2 linked regions of the Spartinivicinus poritis genome follow. The protein of the gene in region 2 interacts with the protein of the main gene of each other region in a pairwise test. Links are inferred from orthologs where the notes say so. Each region holds a gene or a part of one and is shown on either strand. Other genes may lie near its edges.

Region 1 (7,389 bases), on a different replicon or contig from region 2:
TCTCCTAGTACATAACCTAAACCAGTCACCCCACTTTTTCCTTTTAAGTCATCCCAGCCTCCATATTCAAATTCATTACCTTTCCTCATAAAAACGGCTGTAGGATCAGGGATAATAGCTACTGAGTAATCTATGTAAGTTTCTCTTACTTGGCTCTTGTAAAGGCCTGCAATCATATCAATACGACCATGCTTTGCATTATTCAATACCCTTTTCCAGGGAAATATGCGATACCCTACAGGTATTTTTAGTTTTGCAAAAATATCTTTTGAGAGATCAATGAATACGCCCTTCAACTCTCCATTTTCTTCAAATGAAAATGGAAAATAGTCAGGCAAGCCTGAAACTATTATTGTTTTTGCTGATTTGCTAGCTGTAGCTAATAAATCAGCTGAGAGACTAAGACAAACAAATATACAAAGGAATTCAATGAGCTTATTCAAATTTTTATGCCTCTACCCTTTTTCTTACATTTTAGTCGAAAAAAGAGCTAGAGGCGCTTTCAACTTAGACAACTGCTTTTAAACAAAAACCACGGTTTTATTGTCATGAATAATAACACGGTCTTCTATGTGATACCTCAAACCATGAGCCAGTGCCGTTTTTTCACAGTCTTTTCCTAATCTCACCATATCCTCAACTGTATCTCGATGGCTAATTCGTACTATATCCTGCTCAATAATAGGCCCAGCATCTAATTCCTCTGTGACATAATGACAAGTAGCACCTATTAATTTCACCCCCCGTTGATGAGCTTGATGATAGGGCTTTGCGCCAATAAAAGAGGGTAAAAAACTATGGTGAATATTAATGATTTTACCAGCATATTGCTTACACATTTCGGGTGGTAGAATCTGCATATAACGGGCTAACACAATGGCATCAGCTTCATGTTCTGTAACTAGCTCCATCACCCGAGCAAACGATTTAGTTTTATTATCCTTATCAACGGGTACATGGAAAAAAGGAATACCATGCCACTCAACAATACTGCGTAAATCATTATGGTTAGAAATAACACAAGGTATTTCACAGTGCAGATCGCCACTATGCCAACGGTGTAATAAATCAACCAGGCAATGAGCCTGCTTACTGGCCATCAAAACAACTTTTTTAGGGGCTTCTGAGTCAGTAATTTGCCATTGCATATTAAACTCATTAGCAATGGGTGCAAATGCTGTTTTTAGCCCTTCAAGGTCAAATGGTAAAGAATCTGCGCAGATTTCATGGCGCATAAAAAACCAGTTGGAATCTGTGTCTGAGTGATGATTGGCTTCAGTAATTGAGCCGTTATAAGTAGCTAAAAAATTACTGACTTTGGCAACAATTCCTACCCTATCAGGACAACCTATAACCAACCGGTAACTACGTGACATATTTGCCTCATTTCCAACGGACAGTGATTACTGCCTCGTACAGTTTGCAATCCAACTATAACCAAAAGGGAATGAATTATATTACCTGACCTACTGGTTAAGCAATTAGCATTTAAACACCTTAAGGGTATTGCAGGGTTGCTTGTTTTTCATCTGCAAATTGCTGTAATTGCCTTAGAATAGTCTGCTCCTGAGGGGTTTGCTTGGTAGCCAAGAGGGCCTTGATTAATGCTTGCAGTTCTTGCAAACAAATACTGCCTCCTGCCGCTTGATCCAATAGCCTGGCTTGACGCCAATTTTGCCAGCGTTGATTCTCTAACTCAGTCAGTGTTTCAGGGTAATTGCGAGCCCGATAGCGAAATAACATGGTATCCAGCCGACTATCTTGAAACTGCCCTGCCATATCCACTAACTGATCAGGAGGTAATGTTTTTAAGCGATTCATTTGGCTACGATCATAAGGGCTAAAGAAACCGCCACTATAAAGCATTAAGTCTGGGTTATCTGCTTGGGTATCAGGCAATTGATTAAATACTTCTGCTACTTTGTCTCTTAAACCTGGTGCTTCTGCTAATGCGTGATGATGCTGTTTATAACTGTGTAAATCGATTTGCCAACGCTCCTGGTCAGCTGGCTGTAGCACATTTAATGGGGCAACAATCGGGCATTTATTAATATGAATTGTTTTAAGGGGAATCCGTTCTACCCCTGCCGGTAATTGGCTAGCAGGGGTAAATAAACGTTCGCGAATTTCTTCCACAGATAATGTTAACAAAGGAGTAGGATCTACGCTTAAATCATAAACAATACGGCCATTATTATTCGTTGGATGTTCAGCCAGAGGCATGACCACCGCCATGCAACCACGACTAGCAGAAAACATCCCTGAAATATGCACAACTGGCTGCCCTGTCGAGAGATATTTTAATACTTGCTTTTTATGGCGCATACTTAGCATAAAACCAAATAACTTAGGCTGCTTTTCCCGTAATAACTTCGCCAGGGCAATAGTAGCCCTGACATCTGATAAAGCGTCATGGGCCTGAGTATGAGCAATACCATTCGCTTGGGTTAATAGCTCTAACTTAAAACTTGGCAAGCCCTCTTCATTAATGGGCCACTCAATACCTTCTGGCCTCAATGCATAAGCTGCGCGCACCACATCCAGCAAGTCCCAACGACTATTACCGTTTTTCCACTCTCTGGCATAGGGATCAAAAAAATTACGATACAACAGGTGGCGGGTAACTTCATCATCAAAGCGAATGCTGTTGTAGCCTAATACACAGGTATTTGGTTGACTAAACTGCTGATAAATCCTATCTGCAAACGCTGCTTCCACGATCCCATGCTGATAAGTCGTTTGTGGAGTAATGCCTGTAATTAGGCAAGCCTCTGGGTTTGGCAACTGATCGTCAGGTAACCGACAATAAAAGCTATCAGGAGAGTCGATTTCGTTGAAATCTTGATCCGTTCGAATACCTGCAAACTGTGCAGGCCAATCTTTAGCTGGATTGGCGCCAAAGGTTTCAAAATCATACCAATAAAACGTTGATGCTTGTGGCATTAGTTACTCTTATTTTTCATGATAAGCAGGCCAAGAGACTATAGCTTGTCCTTTACTTTTATTAATGATGGCCGTTGCCATCAACTGCTTATTTTCCACTGGTAGTTGAATAGCCATCACCACCTGATCAGTATATTGGCAATCGATAATGGTTCCCTGATAATCAGATAGTAAGGTTTTTAAAATAGGTTCGAAAGGATACTGACAACTTACGGTTGCAGTAATACACGGCACTTTTAGTGTAGTAGGTAACTGTTGAAGTGCAGCTTGAGTTACCCCTGAATAAGCCCGCACCAAACCACCCACACCCAGCTTAATTCCACCAAAATAACGCACTACTACGACAAGTACTTCACCTATTTTATGGTGCTGTAGTACATTCAGAATAGGCTTACCGGCAGTGCCTTGCGGCTCACCATCATCGTTAAAAGCAATACTGGTTGCCCCTTCAGGTGGACCTGCAATATAGGCCCAGCAATGATGTCGGGCATCTGGATAACGCATTTTTGCTTGTTCTATCGCGGCTAGTGCCTGCTGGCGATCTTGAATACGCTCAACTAAAGCGATAAAGCGACTGCGTTTAACTTCATGCTCAACAGTAATCGATTCGGCAGGAATTGCATAAGATGATTCTGATTGTTCAGACATAAGAGAAGATGGCTATCAAATACCACTCATTGTGAATTATATAAGGGTATTCTACGGGGTTAGCCAGCAAAACAAAATAAATCGTTAAAACTAATCCTTAAAACTGAAGCTAATCTTTAAAGCTAAAATAGTGCTTTAGCGACTCAACAATATCTTCAATACCCCGATGGGTGTGGATAATTTCAAAGCCTGAATCAAAGTAGCGCTGGTCTACATCTGCCTTACACCACAAGCAGACAGCAATAAAATCAATCACTCCAGCATTATTAGGTAGCTTAATCAGTAGTTGATACTCAGCACCCGTCATAATGGGAAGTTCACTAATCAGCATCATACCATGTGTGGATATATTACCAATAGAGCCCATCGCCCTATCAGTATAACCATTGTAAACAGTGAGATATTCAGTCAGATGATGGCGAGGAATTAATCGTTTTTCATGGGTAAAACTGTGATTTGCCATTGTTAGCTAACTTATCATTTCGTTGTTAGTTACACCTCCCTGTATGAATAAATTCAGTAAATATACAATCACTCCAGACAAATCACATGCCATCCTGTAGCTTGCGAAATGCACAATCTTAATAAAAGTGTAGTCGTAAGTAATAAAACTTGAAAGGCGAGTGTTAACAAATAGACATTGAAATGTCACTTGGCATAAGGGCTTCTACCCACTTTGCCACCCGTTAAGACTCTAATGCGGGCTTTCGCACGGTAAGCATATTCAGATTGGGGATACGTCTGTTGAATAAAACGATAGGTTTCTATTGCATCCATATACAAACCTTGTCGTTCCAGACAAAGGCCACGCAACATTGATACTTCAGGTTGCAAAAATCGGCGTGGTTGTGAGCGAATCATTCGATCAACCCGACTAAGAGAGTGTAAAGCTCCAACACAATTACCATTATCATAGTGCTGGTAAGCAAAATCTAGCTCTTGATTAATACGATGTGAGGCACAACCAACCAGTAATACACCAGTAGTTGTTAAAAGAAAAAATAAAACAACTGTACGGTAGCGAATACCAAAACGGTTCCAGAGAGAGATTGCTTGCTTTACCATCGTTCGCCCTGTCGTCAATAGAAAATAGCCATGTCTCCAATATCGACCTTGGAACTTTTTTCTTTAGTCAACAAGCGCTTTTAATAAATAAACTGGTTTTACAAACAGTTATTAAACAAGCACCATCAGCAGAAGCTGGTAAACAGGCCTTTCACCTGCTACCAACTCAGCTGTTGGTTATTACTCAGAAACTACTTTTTGTACACGGTCAACCGCTTCAATGGTAGCAACAACCCGACGATTTTGCTGACGGCCCAGAGGCGTTCCGTTATCAGCAATAGGTTCTGCTTCACCCTTACCAATAGAGGTCAAGCGATTGCCATCAACCTGATATTGTTCAATCAGCGCTTCACGTACTGCATCAGCACGAGACTGGGACAACATTAAGTTGTAGGTGTCATTACCAACTGAGTCAGTATGTCCTTCAATAGTGACATGCACGTTAGAGTATTTACGCAAGAACTGGGCTGCTTTTTCCAGCTCGCCATAATACTCTGGCTTAACCTCGGACTTATCAAAGTCAAACTCAACATTAAGCCTCACACTCACAGGCTTATCGACATAAATTGTCTCTGGCTCTGCTACTGGTGTAGGTGCAGGCGTTACTTTACGCGGTTTGCTGGTTTTAGTGTCACCCAGAGCATATTTGAGCGAGAACATCCAGGCTGCATCGTTATCATCTTCATCAAGACTATGATAACCACGTACATCAGTTCTTAACGCCAACCGATCTGTTAGCTCTCGTTCAATACCAACACCTACGCCTAATAGTGTTTCTTCGTCAACACCAGAGGTATTTGGATCTAGCCTCATGTGAGCCGCACTGGCTAATAGATAAGGCTTCCACTTACCTGTTGGGTTGAAAAAGTAAAGGCCATCCAGGTGATACCACTGACCATCAACTTCGTTATCCAAACCAGGATCTTCAGTTTTTAAACCGCCTACCCCTAATTGCAGGGCAGTACGCTCATTAAACTGATAACCGAAGTCCAGACTGTAAATTGAGTCATCCTCAAGGCCACGGTCATTATTAAAAAAGTATTTGCCCACCGAAGGAGCAACATACGCGTGGGGCTTAACCTGTTCTTCAGCAGCTGCTGTATAAGAAGCCAAGCTAAGAACAATACCCACTGTAATTAAATTCATTTTTTTCATTAAGCCAAACTCTCCATTGCACGAATAAATCGTCCGAGAGGAGTATATAATGACTTTTTGCAATAAAAAAAACTGAACCGATTAAAAACGGTTACCAAACAACCAAATCGTGAATCAAATCACTATTTTTTTATGTCATAATAATAAATACTTGTTTAGATAATCATTATAAAACAGCGGTTAACCAATGAAACTGTTCAATACACTACATTCGTCTTTTGGTTTAGTGCTACTGGATTGGCCATTTTTTTCTCCCACTTTTTTAAATAAAGCAATAACGACAGCAGCCTTACTTGCAGATGAAATTTATTATGCTGTTATAACTCCTAAGCCGCTTAAGTACTTACCCTTATCAAATAATCAGCTTCCCAATAATAAGCAAGTTGAAGTAGAATTAAGACAGCAGGTTGAGCAGATTTGTAGCCAATTAAATATAAATAAAACGCACCATTGCTGTGGGGTTTTTATCGGTGTAGAAGGTATAAATCAGATCTGCCAAGATAAACAGATATCCATGATTTTCAAAGACCTACACCCAACCCTCTCTTTTTCACAGCACTTAATGGCTTTAAACACCTTGCAATTAGCCAAAGAGATCAAGACACCCATATGGTTTATCACCCAATCAACACCTAATCGACATGGGTTGGTTTGTGTCGACAACGAGTCACATGATTTTCAACACGAAACATTAACTCACAAAATAATAGCCACCAGCGGCTGGCTGGCCAACCGTTTAGCTATTAAACTTGAATTATTTCATGCAATAACACCTTTAGCTGCCGAATGGCTAGTTGACACAGATCTTACTCACCCCCATCAACATGAAGTCAAACAACGACAAGCTCATTTTGATCAACAGGTTAACCAACTGCTAAGCCATCTGCCTGCAGGCACATTTTCCATTACCTGTATGCAGGGAGCGCCTGACTATGTCATCAATCAGCGGTTACAGCAGCAAATAGTCGACTTACTCTTTATAGGCTGGTTCCCCCAAAACCACTGGACCCATGCAATGCATGGGCAGCTGGCTGAGCGATTTATCAAACAAGGTAGTTGCGATGTGATTATTATAAAATAAAGTGTTATTTTTGAGATACTAGTTTAGCAACAGGTGTATTATTTAATACCGCAATACAATCTAAGACACCTACTTGTTGATTTTTAGTACTTTTTTGTAATGTTTTCTGAAAAGTTGTACTAAAAATCGCTTTAACCTTTTCAGTAGTAATATACGGATTTTTTTCAGCCATCAGTGCAATGCAACCAGCTACAGCGGGAGTAGCCATGGAAGTACCAGAATCAGTTTTAGTTAGGCTATCTTTATCCATCAGATCAAAGTTTTCATTTGTGGAAATAATATTATAACCTGGAGCAAGTACTTCGGTATGAGCAAACCGTCGCTGCTCAGCAGTGGTTTGTTTATTCTCCTTGCCCTCTTTATAAGCCCCTACTGCGATAACATTATCAAGACAAGCAGGAAAATCTTTAAATACACTAAACCCCTCATTTCCTGAAGCAGCGACCACAATTACCCCTTTTTGAGTAAGCTTATTTATATACTTTCTTATCTCACGT
Region 2 (7,590 bases):
TTGCCTGAGCTGCTCTGCTACCATAAAGCGGTGCTCTTCGTTACACACCACTATAGGTGCCTCTACCTCCTTAAATCCAATCAACCGATTAACCGTCTCTTGTAGCAAACTCGCATCTGGATTGACTAGGTTGAGCAACTGCTTAGGGTAAAGCTCGCGGGATAATGGCCAGAGTCGAGAACCGGTTCCTCCAGAGAGAATCACTGGAATTATCATGAAATGTCCTTAATTCAATTGAGTTTATGCTTAACTGGATGACGACATTATAAACCTTGATAACAAACAGCAATAATAACCTTATAACGTTATGACAAAACAAATTAGCGCCCGAAAAGCAATCTAACGAGTTCTAGACTTCTATAGTGTAGGGTATCTCTTCTCATCCACACGGCTTTCAAGGCATTTCTACTATTTATTTAGAACTTGCATCGACTCATGACTGACCTATATTTAAACCTAGTCTGATGACAATCTTTCCTTCTTAGCACTTCAGAGTTCTGTTATGTATCACTATAAAATCATCTGTGATAGTGAAGACAGTTACGATATTGTCTTGACCACTGACCCAGTTGATGATCTCGATGTTTTTCCCAACTTTAAATCTGCACAAAAAGCCCTAGCATTTCGCCTGAATGATCGAATGAGAAACCTAAAATCACAACTCATAATGGTAAGCCGGATGCGGCATGCGCGCGAAGTAATTCAATAAAATACAATAATGATCTTAATCCCAGCTAATATCAGAGATATCAATAATTAGCTGATTTTTAAATACTTTTAAAACAAGGTTGCAGTTTGTAAAACCCGTTATTTATAAGTTTGCAATAAATTTGTGAACCATAAAAACTAATGGAGAGCCCTACAACTAGCTAATTGCCAGCTAAAACGTAATAATTAGGATTAACAAAAGCAGTAGTAGCAGATTATGGCGGACCTTATATTACGTTATTGGCAGCAAATCCTTAAGTGGTTTAAAGTAAACCAACCCGTCTTTTTAGATGCTTTAAATGCTGGTGCCTCACTAAAACACATTGAGCAACTGGAAGCTGAACTAGGTACTAGCCTGCCCAATGATCTGCAGGCGTTCCTGTTAGCTGTCAGTGGAGAGAAAACGGATAATTTTTTTCACCACCTATGTACTTGTGGCATTTTACCTTTCCACGGTGACTTATTTTCTGTGCCTGAAATATTAAAGCAACGCCAGTACCATTTGGAGCACGACGTAGCACTTAATGGCAGTAAAGACTTTCAGAAAATGGCCGCGGTTTATCAGGCCCATTGCCCAGAAGTGAAACCTCTTAGCTATGACCCACTATGGATTCCCATTGGGGGCGATCCTGGTTTTAACATCGTTTTCGTTGACCTTAATCCAACCAGCCAAGGAACAGTTGGACAGGTTTTTGAGCATTGCTACGAAATTGCCCAGCGAGAACTATTAGCCTCTTCCCTTACCCATTACCTCAAGCAGTATGCCGAAGGCCTGAGTAAGGGACGGTTTTATGTGGAAGAAGATAACCATATGCTGGTTGTCTATGATGATCACTCCATTTAAAGCGATTACTAAATATACACTCTTAAAAATTGATTTTTTTAGGTGCTCATAATTCCTGAGCAGCTTCAGGCTGAGTATCCTGCCCTAGTGTAGCTTGGGTTTTCAGCTTGCTGAGAGAGTTGAAAAAATTATAGAAGTTTTCAGCTCCCATTCTTCGTGCAGTTGCCAGCTGGCCACCTTTCGTTGCAAACAGCACCTTATTATCTGCTGATGTCACAACAATCGAAGGAATGCCTTTTTTAACAGGATTACCGTATTCCTGCACAATATCCATATTGTTATCCCAACGGCCAATATCCACTTTAACGGTTACAAAGTGAGTTTTAATCAACTCAGCGAGCTGTCCTCTACTGACTGCCTTATCCAGCGCAACACAATCAGGACACCAGTTAGCCCCAAACGCAATCAACAGCAGTTTACCTTGCTGCTTGGCTGCTAGCTGGGCTTGGGTTAACTGCTGCTTAGCATTGGCCTTTGGGTCATAGGGTAATTCTTTAGCCATTAATGAGTTGACTAGGCTCATAAAAAACAAGGATAAAATAAGTGAGCGGATCATAAACTGGGCCTCCATTTCCAATAACAATCATTAAAGCAATATTGCGATACCATACAACACCTGTCGACATAACAAGTGCCCGTTGTCAATACTCGACTAACTGTTCTCGCCAATGTTGAATAAACTCAGCTAACGCCTGACAGCAGTTTGATAACATTTGAAAAGTGGACACTTCACTGGTAATAATCAGCGTCTGTTCACCTGCTAGCTGGTCTTGCTTGAGGGTTGTTGGCTGTAAGGCCTCTACTCGATCGTAGTATTCAGATAAGTGGCTTAGCCAGCTGTCATCCTCCTGCAATAGCAGATGTAAGCTATTTAACCCTGGTGCAGACTGACGCTGCTCTGCACTTAATTCAGCAAACGACCAATGATGAACAGCTAGGGATAGCTGATACTCTGCCCCTAACTCATGACCAAACGCATTAACAGCGGTTACCAAATGCCAGGCAACCGCTTGCAGTAATCCTTCTTGATCGCCAGGTAGCGGATCAGACAGTTGCTGACATTGCCGCAACAAAGCAGCGGCAAAATAAAGCTTTTGTTTCACCAGGGCTTGTAAGGCTTCTTTTGCAGGGGTAGCATTTTCAGCTACCCGCTCACTCCCTCTCAACTTGCCGCCTCTACTTTGGTTTTAGCCCGGCTTTTAGTCACTTGCTCTTCCCACTTTCCATCCTTATAAAAAGCACGCCACCCTGTCGCTTTGCCCTCTACCTCTGTCATCACATACTGCTCTTTAGTTTTGCGACTAAACCGCACAATAGTTGGATTACCCTCAGGATCTTGTTGCGGCGCATCCATCAAAAAATGGTATTTGGGGTCAATTTCATTTCGATGAGGAATCAACTCACTCACCAGTGGTGCACGGGTTTCCCGGTTCTTAGGAAACTGACTCGCCGCTAAAAACAGCCCTGAAGCACCATCTCTTAAAATGTAAGTATCATCGACTTTTAGGCAACGCAACTCAGGCATAGGCACAGGTTCCATTTTAGGGGGTGCCGGTTCGCCACTTTTCAGCAGTTTACGAGTATTACTACAAGCATCATTAGTGCAGTCAAAATACTTACCAAACCGCCCTGTTTTTAGCTGCATCTCTGCACTACACTTGTCGCACTCCAACACAGGCCCTTCATAACCCTTCAACTTAAACTGCCCTAGTTCTATTTCATAGCCAGAACAATCTGGGTTATTACCACAAATGTGTAGTTTGCGCTTCTCATCTATCAAGTAAGAGTCCATGGCAGTACCACACTTTTCACAGCGATGCTTAGCTCGAAGTGCTTTAGCCTCTCCCTCATCATCATCAGCATGGATAACTTCATCACCTGGCACTAGATTAATAGTGGTTTTACAGCGCTCTTTAGGGGGTAGAGCATAACCTGAGCAACCCAAAAACACCCCCGTACTGGCGGTACGCACTTGCATTTTGCGTTCACAAGTAGGGCAATCAATGTCTGTCATGGTAGGCTCATTCGCTCTCATCCCTCCAGTACTGGAGTCAGACTCTGCTCGCGCTAGCTTTTTACTGAAGTCCGCATAAAACTTATCCAGTAGCTTATGCCATTCCAGCTCACCCTCAGCAATATGGTCCAGATCTCCTTCCATATTGGCAGTAAAACTATAATCCATGAGGTCGTGAAAACTTTCCACCAACCGCTCAGTCACAATGTCGCCCATTTTTTCGGCGTAAAAACGGCGTCCTTCCAGCTTGACATAGCCTCGGTCTTGGATCGTTGAAATAATGGATGCATAGGTAGAGGGTCTACCAATCCCCCGCTTTTCGAGCTCTTTTACTAATGCCGCTTCAGTAAATCGAGCCGGTGGTTTGGTATAGTGTTGGCTGGGGTCCAGCTTAAGTAAGTCCAAAATCTCATTGACATTGATGATGGGTAAAGTGGCTTCCTCACCCTTCTTGCCAACTGGGGGAAGTACTTTGGTAAAGCCATCAAACTTCAATACTCGGCCACGAGTTCTCAACTCAAAGTCAGCCGCTGCCACCACCACACTGGTACTTAGGTACTCAGCAGGCGGCATCTGGCAAGCGACAAACTGTCGCCAAATTAGCTCATATAACCGTTCAGCATCGCGCTCCAGCCCTTTAATTGAGCCCGCTTTAGCATTGACATCAGATGGTCTGATTGCTTCGTGGGCCTCTTGTGCACCCTCTTTACTGCTATAGGAGGTAGCTTTTTCTGGCAAATAGGCTTTCCCATAGGTATCAGCGATGAAGTCTCGGCAAGCCGCAACAGCATCTGCGCTTAAGTTGGTGCTATCTGTACGCATATATGTGATATAGCCAGCTTCATAAAGCCGCTGAGCCATGGTCATGGTTTTCTTAACACTAAACCCCAGCCGGGTACTCGCTGCCTGCTGTAAGGTAGAAGTGATAAAAGGCGCATTAGGCTTGGTACTGGTTGGCTTAGTATCAACGTTAGCAACCTGATACGTTGCCTGGCTTAATACCGCCAGCGCCTGGTCTGCCTGCGCTTTATTGGTAGGTCGAAAGCTTTTGCCTGCCTGCTTGGTAACTTGGAAGCGAACCGCCTCTTGGCGCGGTGTATTTAAGTCTGCATGAATTTCCCAAAACTCTTCTGGAACAAACTGGCGAATTTCATTCTCACGTTCAACAATCAGTCGCACAGCGACTGATTGTACGCGACCGGCTGACAAGCCTCTGGCAATTTTGCTCCACAGCAAAGGTGACACCATATAGCCCACTACCCGATCCAAAAAGCGACGAGCTTGCTGGGCCTGGACCCGACTCATATTAAGCTGGCCAGGGTGCTCAAATGCCTCTTTGATAGCATTTTTGGTGATTTCATTAAACACAACCCGTCGGTAGCGCTCGTTGTCCCCACCTATCGCTTCGCGCAAATGCCAGGCAATGGCCTCCCCCTCTCGGTCAAGGTCCGTTGCTAGGAAGATTTTGTCAGCATTTTTCGCTAACCGTTTCAGCTCATCAACGACTTTTTCCTTGCCAGGCAATATTTCATAATTAGCCTGCCAATTATTTTCTGGGTCAACCCCCATTCGCGCAACCAGTTGCTCACGAGCCTTGCGCTTTTTATAAACTGCCTTCTGTTCAGGTGACAGCTTACGGGTTTCTGCCGCTGCTTTTGCTCGCGCTTTCGCATCAACCGGCTTCTTGCTTCCGCTAGTAGGAAGATCTCGAATATGCCCAACAGATGACTTAACAATGAAGTCACTACCCAAATACTTGTTAATCGTTTTGGCTTTTGCTGGTGACTCAACAATGACTAGTGATTTACCCATGGTGACCTGTTATATCCAAAACGTACAAAACTTATCCATAAAAGATAATTCAATTACAAAAATTTGCGCCTTTATAAGACGTATTCTGTCTTTCTGCAAGTAAATTAGACTTAAAGACAATTGCAGTGTGTTGCCAGTAACAATAATCTCAACATAGCAGCTATCTTATTTATCGCCTAAATATTCAAACCGGGGAATTTGTTCGCCATCCACCATCACCGACGAAAAAAACAGTGCCAATGGTCTTACCCATAGGCCTTGTTTACCATATAGTGCTTTATACAACACCATCTTTTCTTCTGTTTCACTATGAGTTACTACCCCAATCACCTCATAGTACTGGCCCTTAAAGTGCCGATAACGACCAGCTTTTACTTCTGTTTTCACAGCCTCTAATCTACCCCATTAAAAAAGCCGGAGTATAACTCCGGCTTTGCAGAACAAGGTACCACTGTTTAAACACATACGTTATGATTAACAGTCGTTTTTTCGTCAACAGCAATATTATAGTCAACAGTTATCGTTTGTTAAAAATAACTATGCTGTTACACACGCTCAAAAATCGTCGTAATACCTTGCCCCAGCCCGATACACATTGTTGCTATACCCAATGTGCCACCTTTCTGTTTCATGACATTTAACAATGTACCAGAGATTCGGGCACCGGAACAACCAAACGGGTGGCCCAATGCAATTGCACCTCCATTGAGATTAACTTTCTCATTCATTTTGTCCAGTATTTTTAAATCTTTTAACACAGGTAGTGCCTGAGCAGCGAATGCTTCGTTAAGTTCAAGTTGATCAATGTCATCAATGGTTAACCCGGCTTTTTTCAGTGCTTTCTTGGTCGCCGGTACAGGACCATAGCCCATAATGGCAGGGTCAACTCCAGCAATGGCCATTGATCTGATTTTTGCTATTGGTGTTAACCCTAATGCTTGTGCTCGCTCAGCAGACATAACAATCATGCAAGAAGCACCATCAGTAATTTGTGAAGAAGTACCCGCCGTGACAGTGCCGTTTTTAGGGTCAAAGACCGGCTTTAATTCAGCCAGTTTTTCAGCCGTAGTATCGGGGCGAATGGTTTCATCTTCAGTAAACACCTTCACATTACCGCTTTCATCATGCCCTTCCATTGGAATAATCTCATCGCTAAATCGGCCTTCAACTGTCGCCTGATGAGCTAACTGATGGGAGCGAGCACCGAATTCATCCTGTTGCTTACGGCCAATGCCGTGTAACTTGCCCAACATTTCAGCGGTCAGTCCCATCATGCCTGAAGCTTTTGCAGCATATAGGCTTAACTGTGGGTTAGGGTCAACCCCATGCATCATGCCCACATGCCCCATATGTTCAACACCACCCACGACAAATACATCACCATTATTAGTCATGATTGCTTGAGCAGCGGTATGTAAAGCAGACATTGATGAACCACATAATCGGCTAACGGTTTGAGCACTGGCAGTATGTGGAATCGGCGTCATTAGTGAAGCCATTCGTGCAATATTCCAACCCTGCTCCAGGGTTTGGTTAACACACCCCCAAACCACATCTTCGACCTCCGCTGGGTCGACACCAGGGTTTCTTGCTAGCAACCCAGTAATCAGTTTGGCTGATAAGGTTTCAGCCCGCACATGGCGATACATACCATTTTTAGAACGCCCCATTGGGGTCCGGGCATAGTCAATAATGACGGCATCTCTAGGATTTAAACTCATAACGATGGGTTCTCATCTATATTGAGTGCTCCGCATAAGACCATAATTCTCAACTTTGCTTGCGGTGCACTCATTGGTAACTGTTAAAAATAGTGCTTAAAGGGTTTACTCAGTAAAAAAACGAGCACCTGACTTAGCCATTTCAATTAGTTTGGCTGTAGGCTTATACAGTGGCCCAAGCTCAGCAAACTTTTCCGTCAGTGCCACAAATTCTGCCACACCCATATCATCAATATATTTCAACGCACCACCCCGGAATGGTGGGAAGCCAATGCCATACACCAGCCCCATATCCGCTTCAGCCGGGCTTTCCACAATACCGTCTTCCAAGCAGCGAACGGTTTCCAGGCACAGCGGGATCATCATTCGAGCAATAATATCTTCCTCACTAAACGCTTGGCTGGCTTGGCAAACGGGTTTAATCATGTCGTATACCGCTTCATCCAGCACTTTTTTCGGCTTGCCTTTTTTGTCCTGCTTATATTGATAAA

The links.
Region 1: the proteins of topA (region 2) and ORQ98_RS17000 interact in binary tests that used the Escherichia coli proteins (3 or more experiments, as listed by UniProt). The link is inferred for Spartinivicinus poritis from one-to-one orthologs.

What each region holds. Positions count from the first base shown.
Region 1 is NZ_JAPMOU010000023.1:19,695-27,083, reverse strand. The notes cover bases 1,773-4,737. They hold ORQ98_RS17000 (YigZ family protein), read right to left. Parts: upstream 3,592-4,737; coding sequence 2,953-3,591; downstream 1,773-2,952. Other genes in these bases: ORQ98_RS16990 (tetratricopeptide repeat protein), read right to left, coding at 4,240-4,656; ORQ98_RS16995 (PilZ domain-containing protein), read right to left, coding at 3,701-4,054; sbcB (exodeoxyribonuclease I), read right to left, coding at 1,773-2,943. Also shown: ORQ98_RS17015 (substrate-binding periplasmic protein), read right to left, coding at 1-443; purU (formyltetrahydrofolate deformylase), read right to left, coding at 522-1,376; more of sbcB, read right to left, coding at 1,498-1,772; ORQ98_RS16985 (OmpA family protein), read right to left, coding at 4,837-5,811; ORQ98_RS16980 (universal stress protein), read left to right, coding at 5,999-6,892; ORQ98_RS16975 (S8 family peptidase), read right to left, coding at 6,897-7,389.
Region 2 is NZ_JAPMOU010000002.1:310,953-318,542, forward strand. Bases 2,515-5,680 are described here. They hold topA (type I DNA topoisomerase), read right to left. Parts: upstream 5,379-5,680; coding sequence 2,715-5,378; downstream 2,515-2,714. Other genes in these bases: ORQ98_RS02810 (DUF6586 family protein), read right to left, coding at 2,515-2,718; ORQ98_RS02820 (DUF1653 domain-containing protein), read right to left, coding at 5,544-5,680. Outside these bases: ORQ98_RS02795 (mannose-1-phosphate guanylyltransferase/mannose-6-phosphate isomerase), read right to left, coding at 1-216; ORQ98_RS02800 (SMI1/KNR4 family protein), read left to right, coding at 926-1,552; ORQ98_RS02805 (thioredoxin family protein), read right to left, coding at 1,599-2,108; more of ORQ98_RS02810, read right to left, coding at 2,194-2,514; more of ORQ98_RS02820, read right to left, coding at 5,681-5,765; acetyl-CoA C-acyltransferase FadA, read right to left, coding at 5,924-7,099; fatty acid oxidation complex subunit alpha FadB, read right to left, coding at 7,205-7,590. UniProt on the Escherichia coli protein: Releases the supercoiling and torsional tension of DNA, which is introduced during the DNA replication and transcription, by transiently cleaving and rejoining one strand of the DNA duplex.